DNA from 3 places in the Serratia sp. GW822-FHT06D09 genome. Region 2 is predicted to be linked to each of the others. Evidence: predicted binding sites of a transcription regulator. Region 2 holds the regulator's gene; each other region holds the start of a gene.

Region 1 (7,882 bases), on a different contig from region 2:
GGCCTGATAGATGCGGCGATAGCCAATCAGATCGCCGAGCGAGGCCAGTGACAACAGGGAAATGGTGATGGCTAACTGATAGGCGTTCACCACCCAGATGGAGCTGGCCGGGCTGGCGTTCAGATCGCGAGCGATAGTCGGCAGCGCCACGTTGGCGATTGCGCCGTCGAGCACGGAAACGGTAATGCCGAGGGCAATGGCGAGGATTGCCCCATAGCGCTGCGGGACGGGGAGGCCGTCGGTACAAGAACGCATGTTGATCTCGAAGGTATTAATCCGGGGGAGTATTACCATGCTAATCATGTTCCTCTGCGATTGCATCCACACTTTTCCGTACAATTGTAATAACCGATGAGATCCGTGCATGCATTCAGCCCAGCCCGATTGCGTGGCTTCTGCGGTACCGCGTATACTGAAACCCTTGTTCAAATTTCTTAAAACACAAAAGCTGGGTAGGATTTTGACTATGGTGAACGCAGATCCAGACAAACAACCGGATGCGGTTTCCTCCGTGCTGAAGGTATTCGGTATCTTGCAGGCGCTGGGCGAGGAGCGTGAGATTGGCATTACAGAGCTTTCCCAGCGGGTGATGATGTCCAAAAGTACCGTATACCGTTTTCTTCAGACCATGAAGTCGTTGGGCTATGTGTCGCAGGAAGGGGAAACGGAAAAATATGCGCTGACGCTCAAGCTGTTTGAACTGGGTGCCAAGTCGTTGCAGAACGTCGATCTGATCCGTATTGCAGATGCTCAAATGCGTGAACTGTCGAATCACACCCGGGAAGCTATTCACCTTGGGGCGCTGGACGAAGACAGCATTGTTTATATCCATAAAATCGACGCGCAATATAACCTGCGCATGTATTCACGCATCGGTCGGCGTAACCCGTTGCACAGTACCGCGATCGGTAAAGTGTTGTTGGCGTGGCGCGATAGGGCGGAAGTGGCGCAAATTCTGTCGCAGATTGAATTTACCCGCAGCACGCCGAATACCCTGACCGATGCCGGGGCGCTGCTGTCGCTGTTGGATCAAGTGCGTGAGCAAGGTGTGGGTGAGGACATCGAAGAGCAAGAAGCAGGGCTGCGCTGTATTGCGGTGCCGGTATTTGACCGCTTTGGCGTAGTGACCGCCGGCCTGAGCATTTCGTTCCCGTCGATTCGTTACTCTGAAGATGCCAGGGCAGATTACGTCAAACGTCTGCACACCGCCGCGCGCAACATTTCCGAGCAAATGGGCTATCACGACTACCCGTACTGATCCCGTCAGTTGACCAAATCAAGGGCGCAGCCATTCACCGGCGGCGCCCTTTTTTGTTTGGCACAGGGCAGAGATCACAGCGTATCGACCTCAATGCGCAGGCTGTCATGTCGCCAGTATTCGATATCAAAATCGAGAATTCGCCCGTGCTGGTCGTAGTTTAACCGGCGCAGCAGCAGTGCGGGCAGGCCAACCATCGCGCCCAACGCAGTGGCGGCGGCGTATGGCAGGGCGGTAGGGTAAAATGACAGGTGCATCCGGTGGTAAATCAAATTGTACCGTTGCTGATAAATCTCGGTCAGGCTGCCGTTAAGATCCTGGTTGAGCAATTCAGGCACCCGCTGTGGCAGGCAGTGGTTCTCGCAATAGCAAATAGCCCGGCCGTCGGCATAGCGTACGCGGCGCAGCAGATAAATTGGGTCATTCGGCTCCAGCGCTAATGGTCGCATTACGTCGAGTGGCACCGCGGTTTTTTCGGCGGACAACAGCTCAGTGCGCGGCGTGCGCCCCTGCTCCTGGCATAACCGGTGGAAGTTGGTGTTCTGCGTCGGATCCAACCACAACCTTTCCGGCGTAACAAACCAACCCCTGCGGTCGGCGCGGTAGATGGCACCGGTGGCTTCCAACTGCGCCAGGCTTTCCCGTACGGTGACACGAGTAGTAGAGAAAATGGCGCACAGCTCACGTTCGGAAGGCAGCTTATCGCCCGCCTGCAGCGCGCCGCGAGTGATACGCGCCTGTAGCTGTTCCTTGATTTGCAGGTAGTGGGGCAACTCACCCAGATGTTCTTTCATTTCATCTCGCTATGGCATTACGGCACGCGCTCATTATATACCCGTCATACTTCAAGTGGCTTGGGTGTTAGCTGCCTTCACTCACCCCAGTCACTTACTTGAGTAAGCTCCTGGGGATTCACTCAGTTGCCGCCTACAAGCAACTCGAATTATTTGGGGTATACATGCGCAGATGAATTTTTTGTTTCACCTGCGGTTGGCGTTTGACCCGAAGGCCGGGTTGCGGTCAGTATAATACTCATCTGGTATAGACCAATTGGGTGAATGAAATGTCTGAGCACGATTATTTGCTGTTAACCCCTGGCCCGTTGACCACCTCAAAAACGGTGAAGGAAGCGATGCTGTTCGATAGCTGTACCTGGGATGAAGATTACAACCTGGGCGTGGTGCAGAGCATTCGTCAGAAGCTCGAGGCCCTGGCGACTCGGTCAACCGGCTACACCTCAGTGTTGTTGCAAGGCAGCGGCAGTTTTGCGGTCGAAGCGGTATTGGGCACGGTAATGGGGCCGCAGGACAAATTGCTGATCGTCAATAACGGCGCTTATGGTGCGCGGATGATCGAAATGGCCCGGTTGATGGACATCAACCACCATGCGTTCAACTGTGGCGAAGTGAATGAGCCGGATGTTGAGGCGATGGAGGCGGTATTGAAAGGCGATGCAGGCATCAGTCATATCGCCATGGTGCATTGTGAAACCACCACGGGAATGCTGAATCCGCTGGAGCGCGTCTCAGGCCTGGCGGCGCGAAATGGCAAAACCCTGATCGTGGATGCGATGAGCAGTTTCGGCGGTATTCCGCTGGATGTCGATGCGCTGGGCATTGATTATCTGATCAGCTCGGCCAATAAATGCATTCAGGGCGTGCCGGGTTTCGCCTTTGTTATTGCCCGCCGCAATGAGCTGAATAAGTGCGCGGGGCGCTCGCGCTCGCTGTCGTTGGATCTGTATGCCCAGTGGCGCTGTATGGAAGATAACGCCGGCAAATGGCGCTTTACCTCGCCGACGCATACGGTGCTGGCTTTTGCTCAGGCGCTGCGCGAGCTGGAGCAAGAAGGGGGGATCGATGCCCGCCACGCTCGTTACCGGGCAAACCAGCAGCGGCTGGTGGCTGGGATGCGCGCGCTGGGGTTCGAAACCCTGTTGGAGGATGATTTGCACTCGCCGATCATCACCGCGTTCTATTCGCCGAAGGCCGACACTTACCGTTTTACCGAGTTCTATCAGCGCCTGAAACAGCAGGACTTTGTCATCTATCCGGGCAAGGTATCGCAGAGCGACTGCTTCCGCATTGGCAATATCGGCGAAGTTTACCCGCAGGATATCGAACGTTTGCTGGCCGCGGTCGGGCAGGCAATGTACTGGGAGCAATGAGGATGAGCATGAGTCAGATTAACGCAGTGATACTCGACTGGGCCGGCACCACGGTAGATTTCGGCTCCTTTGCGCCAACGCAGATTTTTGTTGAAGCCTTTAAGCAGACCTTTGATATCGACATCAGCCTGGCGGAGGCGCGCATTCCGATGGGGTTGGGCAAATGGCAGCACATTGAGGCTTTGGGAAAATTGCCCGAGGTGGATGCGCGTTGGCGGCAGCAGTTGGGCCGCTCCATGAGCCATCAGGACATTGACGCGCTGTATCAGGCTTTTATGCCGTTGCAAATTGCCAAGGTGGTCGACTTTGCCGATCCGATTGAGGGTGTGCCACAGGTGATTGCTGCATTGCGTGAGCAGGGCATCAAGATAGGTTCCTGTTCGGGTTATCCGCGGGCGGTGATGGAGGTGCTGGCGCCGGCAGCGGCGCTGCGAGGTTACGCGCCGGATCACTGGGTTGCGACTGACGATTTGGCCGCTGGTGGGCGTCCAGGCCCGTGGATGGCGCTGCAAAACGTGATTACGCTGGGTATCGATTCGGTGGCGCACTGTGTGAAAGTGGATGATGCAGTGCCGGGTATCAGCGAAGGATTGAATGCAGGCATGTGGAGCATCGGGCTGGCGCTGTCGGGTAACGAGTTTGGGGCTACCTGGCAGGAATACCAACAAATGAGTGAGTCGGAAGTTAACAAGCGGCGCGCTTTGGCAACCGATAAACTGTATTCCGCCGGCGCGCACTACGTGATTGATACATTGGCACAACTGCCGGATGTGATTGCTGAAATCAATCAGCGACTGGCGGCGGGCGAACGGCCCTGAGTGGATTGCAGATATAAAAAAACCGGGGCTGCGAACAAGCCCCGGTTTTTTATTGCCGACGAGATTTACTGGTGAGCCAGTTCCACTTCGTCTTCACTGTCCATAATGGACTTGTCTGTTTGCTTCATCAGTTGGCTGGTGATGGTACCCGCCGCCATAGAGCCGTTGACGTTCAGTGCGGTACGGCCCATGTCGATCAGCGGTTCAACGGAGATCAGCAGGGCAACCAGCGTCACTGGCAGACCCATTGCCGGCAGCACGATCAGCGCAGCGAAAGTCGCGCCGCCACCCACGCCGGCTACACCGGCGGAGCTGATGGTGACGATACCGACCAGGGTCGCGATCCACACCGGGTCCAGCGGGTTAATCCCGACGGTTGGGGCCACCATCACCGCCAGCATCGCTGGGTACAAGCCTGCACAGCCGTTCTGGCCAATGGTGGCGCCGAACGAGGCCGAGAAGCTGGCAATGGATTCCGGTACGCCCAGGCGACGGGTTTGCGCTTCCACGTTCAGCGGAATGCTGGCGGCGCTGGAGCGGCTGGTAAAGGCGAAAGTGATGACCGGCCATACCTTGCGGAAGAACTTCAGCGGATTAACGCCGGTGAAGGCCAGCAGGGCAGCGTGCACCGCAAACATGATCGCCAGACCCAGATAAGAGGCCACGACGAAGCTACCCAGTTTGATGATGTCGTGAACGTTAGAGCCGGCAACCACTTTGGTCATCAGCGCCAGAACGCCATACGGAGTCAGTTTCATCACCAGACGCACCAGCTTCATCACCCAGGCCTGCAGGGTGTCGATAGCGACCAGCACGCGCTCACCTTTTGGCTTGTCGTCTTTCAGCAGCTGCAGCGACGCCACACCCAGGAAGGTCGCGAAGATTACCACGCTGATGATCGAGGTAGGGCTGGCACCGGTCAGATCGGCGAACGGGTTTTTAGGAATGAAGGACAGCACCATCTGCGGTACGGTCAGGTCGGCCAGTTTGCCCACATAGTTGCTTTGGATTGCGGACAGACGCGCACTTTCCTGCGCCCCCTGCACCAAGCCTTCAGCGGTCAGACCGAACAGGTTAGTTACCAGCACGCCCACCAGCGCCGAAATCAGCGTGGTGAACAACAGGGTGCCGATAGTCAGGAAACTGATTTTCCCCAGGGAAGAGGCGTTGTGCAGCTTGGCGACCGCGCTCAGAATCGAGGCGAAGACCAGCGGCATGACAATCATTTGCAGCAGCTGTACATAGCCGTTACCGACGATGTTGAACCAACTGATGGATTCTTTCAGTACCGGATTGTCCGAACCGTACACCAGCTGCAGTGCCAAACCGAACACCACACCCATGACCAGGCCGACCAGTACCTTTTTCGCCAGGCTCCATTGCTTATGGCGGCTTTGCGCCAACAGCAAAAGGAGGGCGACAAAAATCACCACGTTAATAACCAGCGGAAAATTCATCCCCAATGTCTCCAAAATTTTTTCTTATATGAAAATGGCTATGCACCATGGCGTAGCGATACTAAATATCGTAACAGTTTGCTTAACGGCTCACTTATATCCAAATGGAATTTGATATAACTCATTGCGTAAATTTGTTTAATTTATGCACTTGGTGGTTATTAAATGTCCGTTTTTATGTGATCACAGTCTGATATTTTTTATTTGCTCAAAATAAGACTGCACTGGGATGGTGCATCCGCCCTGCCAATAGATAGCGAAAGCCACCAGACACAGGCACAGGGCGCGCTCAAGCTGATTGCCTTTCTGAGAATTTAGCAGCGGCAGACGAAAGCGCCAGCGGCATGGCCAGAGTAAGGGGACGCCGGCGGGAGTGAGCATATCCGCCAGCAGATGGCTGAAGTAACCGATGATCATGGCATGCAGGACGTCGGCCGGAATCGGCCAACTGCGCGGCACGTCAAGCTGGAACAACGCCATGCCGCCGGCGATCGCCAGCAGGCTATGGGTAAAACCGCGGTGGCCGAAGGCGCGCGATATCGGAATGGCAATCCAGCGCAACCGTTGGCCCAGTACCGACTTGGGGTGATCGATATCGGGCAGCAGTGAGGTCAACAGCGCGGCAGGGATGATGTGCCACCAGTCGCCCGTTGCCAGCTCTGGGGTCACCTCGGCCTTCTTGGCGAAAATCGCGCAAGCGACAGAAAAAATAAGATGTCCTTCCGCGGTCATACTGCTGTTCCGGCTGATAAACTGTTAATTTATCCAGTATATGGGAAAATTCCCAGTAGTGGAAGCAGTTACCCTGTAACCAATTGTTTATTTTTCCCGGTTTTACAACGGCTTGTTACTTAAATGGTCAAGTGCTGTACGCTTTTGCTGCGGTAAGGGGATGGGCGTAGGAGAAAGCGCCGGACGACAGGGTAAGGCTGCGTGGCAGTGACAGCCTGTGCCTAACGTCCGGCGACTTTCTTGAACTGCAGCATAATGAGGCCGCAACAGTAACTCAATAAAAATGAAATAATGTTTTATTTATTTTATGACGTGTAGCCAGATTTTGAACTTAAGCAACGAAAAGGCGGGAGAAGTCAGGTTAGCGGCACCGGCAGTAAGCCGATGCCGTGAAAATCAGGCCAGATGATCGGAGGTGAGTTGCTCAAGGGAATCGAGCTTGTGGTCGGCCAGCGCCCAACGGCCATCATGACGATACTCGTGCGCAGGGATCACGATAGAACGCATCCTCGCGGCCTTGGTGGCAATCATGCCGTTGAACGAGTCTTCCAGCGTTATACAGCGTAGGGGATCGCTGCCCAGGCGCTCGGCGGCGATCAGGTACACTTCCGGGTGCGGCTTGCTGTAAGGCAAGTACCCGGCGGAGACAAGTTGATCAAAGTAGCCTTCGAGGTCAAACATCTGCAGCACCTGTTGTTGCATGTGCAGCGGTGAGGCGGAGGCCAGGCCAATATTCAGATCCAGGCTGCGGCATAGCTCCAGCGCCTGTTGTACGCCAGGCAGCAGGGGGCGTGTTTCACGCACCAGTTCGATGGCGCGCTCGATAATACGCGCAGAGACTTCTTCTTGCGACACCCCTTGCCACGGCATGGCCTGGTACCACATCTTCACCACCAGATCGATGCGCAGACCCAGGGTATCCGGCAGCTTGTGGCGGTCTGACAAATCCAGCCCCAGTGCGCCAAAGATATCCAGCTCTGCCTGTAGCCACAGCGGTTCTGAATCGATCAATAAACCGTCCATATCAAAAATAGCGGTTTCAATGCGTTGCGAATAGGCCATTATCGGTTAACTCCTGCCGGTGAATGTGCCCGACACTTTATCATCGCCGGCGTTGAGACTAAAATTTTTGCCTGCGTGGCTGAGCCTTGCCGAAACGCAGGATGCGCCACATCTCCTGCACTTTTAGCCACCAGCGCTGATGCTGGCGTTCGGTGACCTGTTGCAGCATGCGGGCATAATCCAGCACCAACCCCGGTGTCCAGGTCATGCTTTCGCCACGGCTACGCAGCACCGCCAACATCCACAGGTTAGGATCGAGTATCAGCAACAGGAAACGCCGCCACAGATGTTTATCGCCCAGTACGCCTTCCAGCGCGCTATCGAGCGCCTGAATAACCGTGGTGGAGCAGTTGCGACGAGTCAGATTGTAAGTGGCATCCTGACGATA
Region 2 (7,882 bases):
CACATTCGCCAGGGACAGGGCTTTGTCGACGTTGACGAACTGGCCGGTGCGGAAAACGGCGAGCAGCCGATTTGGGCCAATGAGGTGATGCAACGGGTTAATCAACTGCCGGAGGCGCAGCGCAATACGTTGTTTCTGGTGTACGTGGAGGAACTTTCTTACCGGGAAGCCGCTGAGGTGCTGGGTGTGCCCATTGGCACCATCATGAGCCGTCTGGCGGCGGCACGGCTGCGGTTGGCGAACGACAGCCTGCTGCAAACCCGTACCCCGCAGGTAAAAGGAGAACAATCATGAGTTCAGCCTACGCAACGGATGAACTGCTGGTCGCCTATCTGGATAATCAGTTGGACCCACAGCAACGCCACCGGCTGGAACAGCGTCTGGCCGGCGAACCGGCGTTGGCAGAACGCTTGTCGTTGCTGGAGCGCAGCAGCTTGCCCTTTAAGCAAGCCTTTGCGCCTTTGCTTGATGAAGCGCCGGTGCAAAGATTGCAGTCAAAATTGCCACTTATCGTCCCCTCGCCACCGCACGCTATCAGCCGCCGTGGCCTGATTGCCGCCGCCGTCGCTTTTCTGGCACTGGGCATCGCAGGCGATCGCGCCTATCTGCAGCTCAGCCAACCGGATGACAACTGGCGGAGCCTGGTCGCTCAATATATGGCGTTGTACACCCCGGAAACGCTGATGGGTTTTGAGGGCTCCGCAGCGCAGATTGCCAGTCAACTACAGCACACTGGTGATCGGCTGAGCATCGCGCTTCCTCTGCCGCAGCTGACGTTGCAAGGGGCCGAACTGAAAAACGCCCGTGTGCTGGCGTACGACGATCGCCGTATTGCTCAATTGACCTGGCTGGATGCGCGGTACGGTGTATTGGCACTGTGTATTATCCAGCAACCGGGCAAGTCGCAGCCCGCCGAGAGCGAACAACGCCTGGGAATGAATGTGGTCTATTGGTCCGATAGCAGACACAGTTTCATGCTGATTGGCCATAATCCGGCAGTGGAAATGGTCAGATTGGCCAGTCAATTACAGCGTTCGCTGACTGCCTAAGAGCCTACGCAAAGCCATAGCCTGCGAGAACGGCACGGAACATCGTGAATACCATCACATTTCTGGCTAACAACGGGCGCTAAACCGGACGTTTAATGCGCCATACTGGCAGAAAAGTGGCCGACTCTCGGCGATTCGGCTGAAGCATGGTAAAATCGGCTTTTTTACGTACCGGGAAATTTGCCATGAACTCAAGCACCCAGGAAAAGCTGCTGGCGCAGGCTGAACAACTCTGCCAGCAACGCAATGTGCGGCTGACACCGCAGCGGCTGGAAGTGTTACGCCTGATGGCACAACAGCCCGGTGCCATCAGCGCTTACGACCTGCTGGATTTGCTGCGCGTAGCCGAACCCCAGGCCAAACCCCCCACGGTTTACCGTGCATTGGATTTCCTGTTGGAACAAGGCTTTATTCATCGCGTGGAATCGGCGAACAGCTATGTGTTGTGCCATCATTTCGAACAGCCGATGCATACTTCCGCACTGTTCATTTGCGATCGCTGCGGCCAGGTGACTGAGCGCACAACCGAAGGGATCGAAGAGACGCTGCAAAAGCTGGCTAAAGAGTCAGGATTTGCCCTGCGTCACAGCGTGGTAGAAGCCCATGGCCTGTGTGAGGGTTGCGTTGAGGTAGAAGCCTGCGATAGCAAACATGATTGCGGCGAACACGATCACAGCATCGCTATCAAGAAGAAATAAGAGGGTATCAGGTACCTCCCTGTACCTTCGGCCATAGCGTCAAGGGGATTGAAACGCCTGGCCATCAGCATAGTTTACGGCCGCAATCCGCTGCGGCCTATCGCACTACCAGCGATACTTGTTGTGGTCTTCCCAGGATTTCACTTCTTTCTCGGCCGCCTCTTTCTGGTAGCCGTAGCGTTCCTGAATTTTACCGACAAGCTGTTCGCGTTTCCCTTCAATGACCGTCAAATCGTCATCGGTCAGCTTGCCCCATTTTTCCTTCACTTTCCCTTTAAACTGCTTCCAGTTACCGTCGGCTTGATCTTTGTTCATAACCTCTCCGTTACCTGTGATTAGTCAGTTTTAAAAACTTGTCGCTGGGCTTAACTGAGTAATAATCATGGTCAATTGACCTAAAATGAAGGGAATGTCATTCCAATTCATTCCGCCAGCCACATGATTAACTATAGCAACAGATATCGATAAATAACAAAAAACCAGAATAAAAATTCAACAAAACAACAAAATTCAGTAAAACACCCGAAATAACAGTCAGTAAGCGGGACTCAATCGACGCGATAATATGTAACTCAATATGAATACAAAACATTAGTTAATTTTATGATAACGTCTCATTGTGAGCCGTTGGATCCGCGGCAAACCAGGTACCGCGCAGCCTGTGGCGGTGCCAAATCCAGCCGAGCGCGATGCCGCGCAGAGAAAGAAAGACCGCCAGCGCCAGCCATAAACCATGATTGCCCAAGACGGGTACGGTCAGCAGCGTCAAACCATAGCCGGCCGCCGCCACTGCCATGCTGTTGCGCATTTCTGCTCCTCGTGTGGCGCCAATAAACATGCCGTCCAGCAAATAGCACCATACGCCCACCAATGGCAGCACCACCTGCCACGGCAGATAGTGGCCGGCCAGCGCACGCAGTTCCGGTAACGAGGTCAAGGCGGCGATAATATGCTGACCGGCAACGGCATAAACCAGGCCAAAGGCCAACGCGACCAGACAGGCTTGTCGGCAAGCCGCACGCCACACCTTGCGCAGTTGGCTATCGTCGCGCGCGCCATAGGCATGGCCAGAATGCGCTTCAACCGCGTAGGCAAAACCGTCGAGCGCATAGGCGGTAAAGGTCAGTAAGTTCATCAGCACCGCATTCACCGCCACCACTTCGCCGCCAAGCCGGGCACCGAAGATGGTCAAAGAAGCGAAACACAGCTGCAGCAGCAGGGAACGCAGCATAATGTCGCGATTCAGCGCCAGTAAACGCCGCAGGTTGCCACGCCAGGCAGTGCGCAGCATCGGCATGGAAATGCCACGCAGGCGCATGACCCGCCAGGACAGCCATAAGCCCAGCAGCAGCGTGGCATACTCAGAAATAGCGGTCGCCGTCGCCGCACCTTGCACGTTCCAGCCCAGCCCCATCACCAGCCAGATATCCAGTACAATATTCAATAAGTTGCCGACAATCAGCAGGATCACCGGCGCACGTACGTATTGCACGCCAAGCAGCCAGCCCAGGATAACCATGTTCGCCAATGCCGCCGGTGCGCTCAGCCAGCGGATCTCGAGGAATAATCGGGCCTGCTCCAGCACCGCCTCGTCGCCACCGACGATTTTCAGCGCCAGTTCGATCAGCGGATGGCGCAGCAAGACAATGGCCACACCGGCCAACGCCGCCAGCAGCAGCGGTTGCATAAAGGCGCGCGCCAATCCCTGTGGGTTTTGTGCGCCCAGAGCCTGCGCAGTCAGACCGGTGGTGCTCATACGCAGGAACAACAACAGCATGAACAGGAAGCTGGTCGCCATGGCTCCTACCGCCACACCGCCCAGATAAACAGGGCTGTCGAGGTGACCGATCACTGCGGTATCCACCAGCCCAAGCAACGGCACGGTGATATTGGAGAAGATCATTGGCAGCGCCAGGCGCCACAAGGCTTTATCGGTATCGCTGGTGAAGGCGGAGAGCAGGCGCATAGTGAAATGTTCCCGTGGCAATGCGGTTTTAATCGGTCAGAAATGACATCGCCCCAGAGCTGGGGCGATTTAAATCAAAGGGCAGCGTGCAGGCTTATGGGTTAAACCCAGTCGCCGTTGCGGATCACGCCGACCGCCAAGCCTTCAATGGTGAAGTTCTGCTGACGCAGATCAACCACAATCGGCTGGAACTCACTGTTTTCCGGTAGCAGCTCAACCACGTTACCGTGCTTTTTCAGCCGCTTGACCGTAACTTCATCTTCGATGCGCGCCACAACCACCTGGCCATTACGCACGTCCTGAGTTTTATGCACCGCCAGCAGATCACCGTCCAGAATACCGATATCACGCATCGACATACCGTTAACCCGCAGCAGGAAATCCGCGCTCGGTTTGAACAGGGAAGGATCCACCTTGTAGTGACCTTCGATATGCTGCTGCGCCAGCAGCGGCTCACCGGCAGCCACGCGGCCAATCAGCGGTAAACCCTCTTCATCTTCCATCAGCAACCGAATGCCGCGCGAAGCGCCGGAGACGATTTCGATGACGCCTTTACGCGCCAGCGCTTTCAGATGTTCTTCTGCGGCATTTGGCGAACGGAACCCCAGACGCATGGCGATCTCGGCACGCGTCGGCGGCATGCCAGTGGACGAAATATGATCGCGAATCAGATCATAGACCTCTTGCTGTCTGGTAGTTAGTGCTTTCATTCCGCCCCCTGTTTGTTTATACAGTCTTGCTGTGAGTATATACAGGTAAGTGCGGCTTGGGAACCGAAGAATGAATAAAAATCAGGGATTAGCGACCCGGATCGCAACGAGCTTGCTCTGCTCAGACAAAGTGCTGCCACAGGACCGCGGCCCAAACAAACAGCGCCAAAATAACCGCCAGCAAAACTGCCGCCGACCCCATATCCTTGGCCCGGCCGGACAGCTCGTGATACTCGGTCCCCACCCGGTCAACAATCGCCTCAATCGCGCTGTTGAGCATCTCGACAATCATCACCAGCACCACCGACCCAATCAGTAAAATGCGCGCTATCGCACCCACGTCCAGCCAAATCGCCAGTATGATAGCCAGCACGGTCACCACCAACTCCTGGCGGAACGCCGCTTCGTGCTGCCAGGCAGCGGAAAAACCTTTATAAGAGTAGCCGGCGGCTTTAATAATACGGGTCAGGCCGGTTGCTTGGTTCGTCATGTTTTTAGTGCCTTTCGCAGAGGTAAGTCATAATTAAACAGTCTAGGCCAGGAAGCGCTCACGGCTCCCGGTTTTCCAACACCACAGATCTGCTACCCGGTTTCTGGTATGCTTGCGGCGCATTGCTAACAAGAGGCTTCACGTTGTTATGTCAGGTTGGCGTAAAATTTATTATAAACTATTGAATTTACCACTCAAATTGTTGGTAAGAAGTAAGGTTATCCCTTCAGATCCGGTCACGGAGTTAGGGTTGGATCCCTCACGGCCGATTTTGTATGTTTTACCTTATAATTCCAAGGCGGATTTACTGACGCTGCGCACCCAGTGCCTGGCGCAGGATTTGCCCGATCCTCTCGAACCGCTGGAAATAGACGGCACCGTGCTGCCCAGCCACGTGTTTATTCACGACGGCCCGCGCGTATTCCGCTACTACACGCCGAAAGAAGAGTCGGTAAAACTGTTCCACGACTATCTGGATCTGCACCGCAGTAACCCGGATCTCGATATTCAGATGCTGCCGGTTTCGGTGATGTTTGGCCGCTCTCCGGGGCGCGAAGGCCACGGCACACCGCATCTGCGCTTGCTAAATGGCGTGCAGAAATTCTTCGCCGTGCTGTGGCTCGGCCGCGATAGCTTTGTGCGCTTCTCCAATACCGTTTCGCTGCGCCGCATGGCGACCGAGCACGGTACGGACAAGATCATCGCGCAAAAGCTGGCTCGCGTAGCCCGGATGCACTTCTCACGTCAGCGTCTGGCCGCCGTAGGCCCAAGCCTGCCGGCCCGTCAGGACCTGTTCAACAAGCTGTTGGCGTCCAAAGCGATCGAAAAAGCGGTCGAAGACGAAGCGCGCAGTAAAAAGATCTCCCACGAAAAAGCCCAGCAAAATGCCATTGCATTGATGGAAGAGATTGCCGCCGACTTCTCTTACGAGACGGTGCGCCTTTCCGACCGCGTGCTGAGCTGGACCTGGAACCGCTTGTATCAGGGCATCAACGTCACCAACGCCGAACGCGTGCGTCAGCTGGCGCAGGACGGCCACGAGATCGTGTATGTGCCCTGTCACCGCAGCCACATGGACTATCTGCTGTTGTCCTATGTGTTGTACCACCAGGGCCTGGTGCCGCCGCACATTGCTGCCGGTATTAACCTCAACTTCTGGCCGGCCGGGCCGATCTTCCGCCGCCTGGGCGCGTTCTTTATCCGCCGGACCTTCAAAGGCAACAAGCTGTACTCGACGGTGTTCCGTGAATACCTCGGCGAGCTGTTTACCCGCGGTTACTCGGTGGAATATTTTGTCGAAGGCGGGCGTTCCCGTACCGGGCGTTTGCTGGAGCCGAAGACCGGCACCCTGTCGATGACCATTCAGGCTATGCTGCGCGGCGGGGCCCGCCCTATCACGCTAGTGCCGATCTACATCGGTTACGAGCACGTGATGGAAGTGGGTACCTACGCCAAAGAGCTGCGTGGCGCCACCAAGGAAAAAGAGAGCCTGCTGCAGATGCTGCGCGGCCTGCGCAAACTGCGTAATCTCGGCCAGGGCTACGTGAACTTCGGCGATCCCCTGCCGTTGACCACCTACCTGAACCAGAATGTGCCGCAGTGGCGCGAATCGATTGACCCGATCGAATCCCAGCGCCCAAGCTGGCTGACGCCGACGGTCAACGATCTGGCGGCCAAGATTATGGTGCGCATCAACAATGCCGCAGCGGCCAACGCCATGAACCTGTGTTCCACGGCGTTACTGGCTTCTCGCCAGCGCTCGTTGACCCGCGAGCAGTTGCTTGAACAGTTGGAATGCTATCTGCAACTGATGCGCAACGTGCCTTATGCCGATGACGTTACCGTGCCGACTCAAACGCCGGATGAGTTGCTGGATCACGCGCTGAACATGAACAAGTTCGAGGTGGAGAAGGATAACATCGGCGATATCATCATTCTGCCGCGCGAGCAGGCGGTGCTGATGACCTATTACCGCAACAATATCCATCACCTGCTGGTTCTGCCGTCTCTGATTGCCACTATCGTGATGCACCATCGCCGGGTATCTCGCGCTGAACTGCTGCGCCAGATTGGTTTGATTTACCCGATGCTGAAAGCCGAGCTGTTCCTGCACAACGACAAGGAACAACTGCCGGAAGTGCTGCAACCGCTGATCGAGGAAATGATCCGTCAGCAATTGATCTGCGATAAAGGCGACGATCTGGTACTGAATCCAGCACGCATCCGTCCGTTGCAGCTGCTGGCCGCCGGTGTCCGTGAAACCTTGCAGCGCTACGCCATCACCATGTCTATCCTCAGCGCCAACCCGAGCATTAACCGCGGTGCGCTGGAGAAAGAGAGCCGTATCATGGCGCAGCGTTTATCCGTGCTGCACGGCATCAACGCACCGGAGTTCTTCGACAAGGCGGTATTCTCCACTCTGGTGGCTACGTTGCGTGAAGAGGGCTACATCAATGATATTGGCGATGCGGTGCGTGAGCACACCCTAGAGGTGTACAACATGCTGAGCGACCTGATTACCCCGGAAATCAAACTGACCATTGAAAGCGTCAGCATGCCGGCGGAAACCAACGCTCTGCCAGAAGCGGTTGAACCGGAAGAGAAAGACCAGTAATACGTTGATAAAAAAACAAAAAGGCACCCCAGGGTGCCTTTTTTACTGTCCGAACGCGGTCAACTTTGCCAGTAACTCAACGCAATACCGATAAACAGTACCAGCCCGACGTAGTTGTTATCCAAGAACGCTTTGAAGCAGGCATCCCGTTCACGACCGGCAATTTGTTTTTGCTGATGGATAAACAGGGCTCCCGCCAGCAACAGCGACCAATAAAACGCGCCGCTCAACTGCGCCAGATAGCCCACCGACAGCATCAGCAGCAAGGTGGCGAACTGCAGCAGGCCGACGATCAGTTTGTCGTAACGGCCGAACAAAATGGCGGTGGATTTCACGCCAATCTTCAGATCATCGT
Region 3 (7,882 bases), on a different contig from region 2:
GGTCGTTTAAACGACACACCTGGCGCACATCGTTGGCGATCGCCGCCAGTCGCGCCGGGGTCAGTAGCAGGCGATCGAGCAGCGCTTCGCTCATCCCGCTGGCGCGTGCCTGCGCCATATCCTGCTCGTTAGCCTGCAAAATCACTTCGCTTTCGGCTTCCAACCGGTCGGCGATGACCGACAACACCTGGTTTTTCTTCGCCGTGCTCAGCACCGCCAGTTGCCAGGAAGCCTGTTTGGCGGCTTTCCCCATTTGCTCTAGCATGCTCACTCCTTAACTGACTATCATATCGTCGCGGTGCACTGCCACCGGGCCGTATTCATAACCGAGAATTTCGCTGATTTCCTGCGAGTGATGACCGGCAATCATACGCATCGCGTCGCTGTTATAGCGGCTGACACCGTGGGCCAAATCGCGCCCCGCAAGATTGCGGATGCGGATCACTTCACCGCGGGAGAAATCACCTTTCACTTCGCGAATGCCCTTCGGCAGCAGCGAACTGCCGCGCGCCATAATCGCATCGACCGCACCGTCGTCGACGGTGATCTCACCGGCCGGCGGTGCGCCAAAGATCCAGCGTTTGCGGTTTTCCAACGGGGTTTCCAGCGCGTGGAAACGCGTGCCCACCGGTTTACCTTCAATAACGTCCGCCACCACGCCCGGCTTGCTGCCAGCGGCAATGATCACGTCGATGCCGGCGCGACAAGCCACGTCGGCAGCTTGCAGCTTGGTGCCCATGCCGCCGGTGCCCAGGCCGGAAACGCTGTCGCCAGCGATGGCACGCAGCGCATCATCGATGCCGTGCACTTCACGGATCAGTTCCGCCTGCGGGTTATTACGTGGATCGGCGGTGTACAAGCCTTGCTGATCGGTCAGCAACAGCAATTTGTCGGCCCCGGCCAGGATCGCCGCCAGCGCCGACAGGTTGTCGTTGTCGCCCACCTTGATTTCTGCGGTCGCTACCGCGTCGTTCTCATTGATTACCGGCACGATACGGTTGTCCAGCAGCGCGGTCATGGTGTCACGCGCGTTGAGGAAGCGTTCACGGTCTTCCAGATCGGCGCGCGTCAGCAACATCTGCCCGACGTGGATGCCGTAAATGGAAAACAGTTGCTCCCACAGTTGGATCAGCCGGCTCTGCCCGACCGCCGCCAGCAGCTGTTTGGAGGCGATGGTGGCGGGGAGTTCGGGGTAACCCAAATGTTCGCGCCCGGCGGCAATCGCGCCGGAGGTGACGATAACGATGCGGTGACCCGCTGCATGCTGTTGTGCGCACTGGCGTACCAGTTCGACAATGTGAGCACGGTTAAGACGCAGCGATCCGCCGGTCAACACGCTGGTGCCCAATTTCACAACCAGTGTCTGGCTGCCGTTCATAGTATTTCTGCCGTGTATGATGAGAATAAGAGTGCAAAGGACTTTGTAGCAGGAGAGACGCGTTATGCCAACAGGCACAACGCGAAATCAGCAGAATACTTGTGGTCTAACGGGGTCAGGCGGAAAGTTTAATCAGTTTCTCTTTGAAATTCTCGGCCGGTTCAAGCGTCAGTTCCATGGTGGTCAGCAGCTCGCCCAGACGACGGTGGAAATCACGCAGGGTGGTTTCCAACTTGGTTTTCACTTCAGCATCTTTAATCTTTTCCGGCGTCCAGTGCCCATCTTTATCAAACAGGCCAAACTGATAGGCGTAGGTGAAACGCGTATCTTCGGCATGCAGTTCGATCCACCAACCCCAGAACTCGCGCTTCTCTGGAGCGGGCTTAACATTGACGCACACGGCTAAACAATCAAAGAAAAAACGGTCGTTCTCACACTGCCCTTCACGCAGGTACGGCCCCAAGCTGGCGAAACGTTTCATTAGTCGGCTTTTAGGGTGACCACTCGGTAACGTCATTCTTTAACCTCCTCAATGTAGACCACTCTTTTTAACAAACTGTTAAAATTTAGCAACTAATTAACGCATTTTATCTTTCATCCAGTGGGTCATTTGCAGCAACGCCTTGTGGAAACTGCTGTAGACAGGGGCGCGCGGTATGGCGATCAGTTTGCCGTCCAGCGAGGATGATGCGATCAGCTGCGCTTCTTCTTTCGGGCTGAGCGGATCCTGATCCCAGTAACCGGCCAGCATTGGTGTCGGGCAACGGCGGCCCAACAGCCCTTGGGTTTTCAGCGAATAGCTGTTCAGTTCCACCTTCAGCACGTTATCCGACGCGTTGGCCATCCCCATCCGGCTGGCCAGCACATCCATGTACATGTCCGGCACATGCTGTTGCGTTTTGCTGTCGCACAGCAGGCGATGCACCACCGGCCCCAGACAAGCCACGCCACGCAGCCGCTGTGGCTCCAGATAGGCCAGACGTACCGCCACGTTGGCACCAAAACGGAAGCCAAACGCGGTGACGCGCTGATGATCGACCCACGGCACCGAGGCCAGCTGGATCAGCACCTGCTGATGCAGGAAGCTGGAATCTTGCGTCAGCTTCCACTTGTATGAGGAGCCGATGGAGGGCATATCGATGGTCAGCATGGCGATGCCGTGCGGTGCCAGATAATCGCGGAACAGGCGGTGATAGTCAGTTTGCAGCGTGTCCAGGCTGCCGCACATCAACACCGTCGGGAACGGGGCCTCACCCTTGTCCGGCAGGTGCAGGAAGCCATTGATGCTGCTGCCGCCCTCAATGCGGAACTCCAGCTCTTTCAACTGATAAGGCAGCAACAGCGCGGCTTCTTCGTAAGCCCGACAGGAGAGTGCTTCGGCCTGCTCGGCCAGTTCGTCCCCTTTCAGGTGCGGGTAGCCGGCGATGCTGTAAAAATTGGCGGCGTTGAGCCAGTGCTGACCGCCGATCAAAGGATCCTGCTGTTCCAACGCGCTCTGTTGCCAGCGCATGCCCTGGTGAACCCATTCGTAAATCCAGTTGCCGTTACGGTAACCGACCACGGTATCCAGCCATTTGTCGTTGGTGTGCTCCACATCGGCGACTGCGATGCGCGCCAGCACTTCGTTGATTTCGATCGGATCAACGCCGCGCCAGGCCCACAACAGCGGGTTAAGCATGCGATACCAGTTGCTGACGGTGTTGCCTTCCAGCGTGGAATGCAGATCGGCGCTGACTTTGTTGCGCGCGCGCATCACCAGCGTCGAGGTCTCAGGATGTTTAAATGAGGGTTTGAACAGAATTTCAGAAAGGTTGGCTTGTGCCATGGTAACAACAGCCTCCGTAAATCTGGCTATAGGCCGCAAACAGCCTAATCAACTGGAGGTAGTGTACCTAACTCTGGGGCGATAAACCAAAATAACGAAAACGCCCGGCGAAACCGGGCGTTTTAATGGAACAGCCTGTCGAACTTAACGACCGCCGATCGGTGGTACGAAGGTCACCGCCATGTCCCATGGCTGTTCGATCCAGGTATCCTGTGGGATATCAACCACATAATCGTCAACCAGCGGGCGACCTGCCGGCTTGGCGAAGATGGTGACGAAATGCGCTTTCGGGTACATCTCGCGGATGGCTTTTGCAGTACCACCGGTATCCACCAGATCGTCGATGACGATAAAGCCTTCACCGTCGCCTTCAGCGCGCTTGAGCACTTTCATTTCGCGTTGGTTGTCATGGTCATAGCTGGAAATGCATACGGTATCCACATGGCGAATACCCAGTTCACGCGCCAGTAAGGCTGCCGGCACCAGGCCGCCGCGGCTTACGGCAATAATGCCTGTCCATTGGTCTACGGGCAGCAGGCGGTGAGCCAGTTTGCGCGCTTGCATTTGCAGCATGTCCCAGGTAACAACGTATTTTTCGCTCATAGAATGGTGTCCCAGCCAGCCAGGGTGTGGCTTATTCAGTAATCAGGGGAAAAAAGGTTGCGCGAGATTATAGAGACTGGGCGCGCCGAATACCAGTTGTACCGTGGAAATCATAAGTATTTCCTCTGGTGATTGATGCTGAAAAAATGAACTGCAGCGCAGCAAACTAGTGTGATCAAGCGCTTAAACAGCACAATTCGGGACGGGCACCGCCCGGTAGAAAGTGATATTCTCTGGAGATCGTGCCAAAACCGCACAGATGCCCCTAACCCTAACCGAGCGGTATTCCCGCTATGCCGTGAATGCCGTTACAGGAGACTTATTGTGTCTGAATTGTCTCAACTTTCGCCACAGCCGCTGTGGGATATTTTTGCCAAAATCTGCTCTATTCCACACCCTTCTTATCATGAAGAAGCGCTGGCGCAGCACATCCTCGAATGGGCCAAAGAGAAAAACCTGCACGCCGAGCGTGACCAGGTAGGCAATATCCTGCTGCGCAAGCCAGCCACCAAAGGCATGGAAAACCGCAAGCCGGTTGCCCTGCAGGCGCACCTGGACATGGTGCCGCAGAAGAATAACGACACCGTGCACGACTTCACCAAGGATCCGATTCAGCCGTATATCGACGGTGAGTGGATCAAAGCGCGCGGCACCACGCTGGGCGCCGACAACGGCATCGGCATGGCCTCCGCGCTGGCTGTGCTGGCAGACGACAGCGTCGAGCACGGTCCGCTGGAAGTGCTGCTGACCATGACCGAAGAAGCCGGCATGGACGGTGCATTCGGGCTGCAGGCTAACTGGCTGCAGGCCGATATCCTGATCAACACCGATTCCGAAGAAGAAGGCGAGATCTACATGGGTTGCGCCGGCGGTATTGATTTCATCACCACCCTGCCGCTGCAGCGTGAAGTCGTACCGGCCGGTTACCAGACCCTGAAGCTGACGATCAAAGGCCTGAAAGGCGGCCACTCCGGCGCGGATATTCACGTCGGCCTGGGCAACGCCAACAAACTGCTGGCGCGCTTCCTGTTTGATAATGCCGCGGCGTTGAATCTGCGCGTGCTGGACCTGAACGGCGGCACCCTGCGCAACGCCATCCCGCGTGAAGCTTCTGCCGTGGTTGCCGTACCGGCAGCTAAGGCCGATGAGCTCAAAGCACTGAGCCAGGCGTTCCTGGCCACCCTGCAAAATGAGCTGTCCGCTAAAGAAAAGAACATCACCGTTCTGCTGGAGCCAACCACCAGCACGTCTCAGGCGATGACCGCAGACAGCCAACAGCGTTTCCTGGCACTGCTCAACGGCACGCCAAACGGTGTGATCCGCATGAGCGACGCGGTGAAAGGCGTGGTGGAAACCTCACTGAACGTGGGCGTAGTGACCACCAGCGACAGCGAAGCAGAAATCATCTGCCTGATCCGTTCGTTGATCGACAGCGGTAAAGATTACGTGGTCGGCATGCTGACCGCGCTGGGCCAGTTGGCCAACGCCAAAGTGGCCCCGAAAGGCGGCTACCCTGGCTGGCAACCGGACGCTGACTCACCGGTCATGCATTTGGTACGCGAGATCTATCAGGATCTGTTCAACAAGACGCCAAACATCATGGTGATCCACGCGGGGCTGGAATGCGGCCTGTTTAAAAAGCCGTACCCGAATATGGATATGGTGTCGATTGGGCCGACCATCACCGGGCCACACTCACCGGATGAGCAGGTGCATATCGAAAGCGTGGGCCTGTACTGGAAACTGCTGACGGCACTGCTGAAGGCTATCCCAGAGCGCGCGTAATTTGCCGGGTTCGGTGTACTGAACCCTAAAAAATACCGTGCTGTGCAAGCAAGGGCGCAATATTGCATTGCGCCCTTGTTATTCCCACGGCAGCAACAGCTGGCGCTCTAGCTGCGGATCCAGCAGCGTCACGTGCAAACCTACCAGCCGCACCCCACGCCCTTCACGTCTTTCGCTCCATGCCTGACGCGCTACATTGATCAAATCGTCTTTATTCAGTACTGGCCAAACGTGTTCCTGCGTTGTTTGCTGGAAATCCTGAAACTTCAGCTTTACGCCTTGGCGGGCGATATGCAGATCCGGTTTTACCTTGCGCAAGCGCATTTCCAGTTCCGGATACAGTTTGTCGACGATCAGCGCTTCGCACTCTTCCCAGGCATGAATGTCCTCCGCCAGCGTGCGTTCTACCCCCACCGACTTGCGCAGCCGCTCAGGCGAAACCTCACGCAGATCGATGCCCTGACAGCGTTCCCAAAGTACGCGGCCAAATTTGCCAAAGCGCTTTAACAACGCCGCCAGATCGTACTGCTGCACGTCGGCGCAGGTGATCAACCCCACTTCTTCCAACCGTTTGGCGGTCACTTTTCCCACGCCCGGGATTTTACTCAACGGCAGTTGCTGTAAAAATGCGGGTACCTGCGCCGGGGTAATGACGTATTGGCCATTCGGCTTATTCAGCTCCGAGGCGATTTTGGCGAGGAATTTGATGGGCGCGACACCGGCAGACGCGGTGAGGTTCAGTTCATCGGCTATCGCCTGGCGGATTTGTTCGGCGATCAGCGTCGCCGAGCCGTTGCACTGGCTGCAGTCAGTGACGTCCAGATAGGCTTCATCCAGAGACAGCGGTTCGATCAACGGGGTGTAGCGGGCAAAAATTTCACGGATATGCAGCGAGGCTTCCTTGTACGCCGCCATGCGGCCGGGCAGCAGCTTAAGGTGCGGGCAAAGCTTGAGCGCCATCGCCGTCGACATGGCACTGTGTACGCCATAGCGACGTGCAGGATAGTTGGCGGTGCTGATCACCCCACGCCGGTCGGCGCTGCCGCCAATCGCCAACGGAATATCGCGCAGGCTGGGATCGTCGCGCATTTCTACCGCCGCGAAGAAGCAGTCCATATCGACATGAATGATTTTACGCATCGCCCCTCCAATAACACTGTATAAGTATACAGCCAATAATGGAAAGCTCAAGCCTCGGCAAAACTCGGATCAGCTCGGATAAAACAGGGTTTCACCCAATTATCTTCGACTTGTTAAAAAAGCGTAATTTTTGAATAGTACGCTGTGGCAAATTAATCGCCTCAGTTATTGATAACAATAAACCTTGCACAGGAAGGTGCCCTACATGAAAGCATTATCGGTCTATTTATTCGCTTCAGCATTATCCCTGATATCCCTTGCCGCGAGCGCAGCCCCTGCCATTATTGCGCACCGCGGTGGCACTGCCGACGCACCTGAAAACACTCGCGTCGCAATTGAAACCGCACTGAAAAACGGCGCGGACGCCATTTGGATCACGCTGCAGGAATCCAAAGACGGCGTTATCGTGCTATACCGTCCCTCAGACTTGAAAGCGCTGACCAACCAACAGGGCCTGGTCTCCGCTTACACCGCCGAACAACTGGCGAAAGTTGACGCCGGCTGGTCATTCGCCAAAGGGGAAATGCACCCGTTCCGGGGGAAAGGCATTGGCATTCCTCGACTGGATGAAATACTCAACGACTTCCCCAAGGTCAATTTCTATCTGGACATCAAGTCACCGGATGCCAATCCGGCCCAGTTCGGTAAAACCTTGCTGGCAACCCTGGAAAAAACCGACAGCCTGAACCGCACCCGCGTTTACTCCACCGATGCCAAATATTTGCAGGCGCTACCGCCGACTATCAAGCGTTTCGAAACCCGCGATGAAACCCGCGACCTGCTGGCGAATATCAGCCTGTCACACCTGTGCGAACTGAAGCCGGATAACCAGAAGCCACGCTGGTACGGGTTGGAACTGAAACGGGAAGTGGAAGTGGTGGAGAAATTTACCCTGGGCGAGGGGCGCTCCAAGGCGTTTCTGACCTGGGATAAAGAATCGATCGACTGCTTCCGTTCGCAAGGCCCAGCACACATCATTCTGTTTGGTATTAACACCCCGGCAGACTACCAGCAGGCGCTGGCGCTTGGGGTAGACGGGGTGATGGTCAACTCACCGGCCGATGCGAAAAACTTTCGCCAGGCCAAATAACCGATAAAAAAAGGGGCGCTGCATGCGCCCCTTGTAGTCAGATAATCCGGTGCTTTTCCAG

Evidence for each region. Region 2 encodes LexA, which represses DNA repair genes until DNA is damaged. Its sites were predicted from a motif close to TNCTGTATGTACATACAGNA; they were not measured.
Region 1: a site for LexA is predicted at 6,452-6,471, ahead of AC1RKG_RS00615 (metal-dependent hydrolase). Genes of this name have one in related genera too.
Region 3: a site for LexA is predicted at 6,746-6,765, ahead of dinB (DNA polymerase IV). Genes of this name have one in related genera too.

What each region holds. Positions count from the first base shown of each region.
Region 1 is NZ_JBXALO010000001.1:127,273-135,154, forward strand. It holds gene AC1RKG_RS00585 (MFS transporter) at 1-255, opposite strand, end outside; gene kdgR (DNA-binding transcriptional regulator KdgR) at 467-1,258, shown strand; gene phnR (phosphonate utilization transcriptional regulator PhnR) at 1,333-2,052, opposite strand; gene phnW (2-aminoethylphosphonate--pyruvate transaminase) at 2,322-3,425, shown strand; gene phnX (phosphonoacetaldehyde hydrolase) at 3,434-4,243, shown strand; gene AC1RKG_RS00610 (L-cystine transporter) at 4,309-5,700, opposite strand; gene AC1RKG_RS00615 (metal-dependent hydrolase) at 5,884-6,432, opposite strand; gene hxpB (hexitol phosphatase HxpB) at 6,829-7,494, opposite strand; gene AC1RKG_RS00625 (HdeD family acid-resistance protein) at 7,553-7,882, opposite strand, start outside.
Region 2 is NZ_JBXALO010000004.1:61,642-69,523, reverse strand. It holds gene AC1RKG_RS11315 (RNA polymerase sigma factor) at 1-294, shown strand, start outside; gene AC1RKG_RS11310 (anti-sigma factor family protein) at 291-1,049, shown strand; gene zur (zinc uptake transcriptional repressor Zur) at 1,235-1,747, shown strand; gene AC1RKG_RS11300 (CsbD family protein) at 1,853-2,062, opposite strand; gene dinF (MATE family efflux transporter DinF) at 2,349-3,713, opposite strand; gene lexA (transcriptional repressor LexA) at 3,815-4,423, opposite strand; gene AC1RKG_RS11285 (diacylglycerol kinase) at 4,545-4,913, opposite strand; gene plsB (glycerol-3-phosphate 1-O-acyltransferase PlsB) at 5,062-7,527, shown strand; gene ubiA (4-hydroxybenzoate octaprenyltransferase) at 7,587-7,882, opposite strand, start outside.
Region 3 is NZ_JBXALO010000005.1:364,999-372,880, forward strand. It holds gene proA (glutamate-5-semialdehyde dehydrogenase) at 1-265, opposite strand, end outside; gene proB (glutamate 5-kinase) at 275-1,378, opposite strand; gene crl (sigma factor-binding protein Crl) at 1,494-1,895, opposite strand; gene frsA (esterase FrsA) at 1,956-3,203, opposite strand; gene gpt (xanthine phosphoribosyltransferase) at 3,348-3,806, opposite strand; gene pepD (beta-Ala-His dipeptidase) at 4,131-5,591, shown strand; gene dinB (DNA polymerase IV) at 5,670-6,731, opposite strand; gene AC1RKG_RS14970 (glycerophosphodiester phosphodiesterase family protein) at 6,937-7,821, shown strand; gene nqrM ((Na+)-NQR maturation NqrM) at 7,859-7,882, opposite strand, start outside.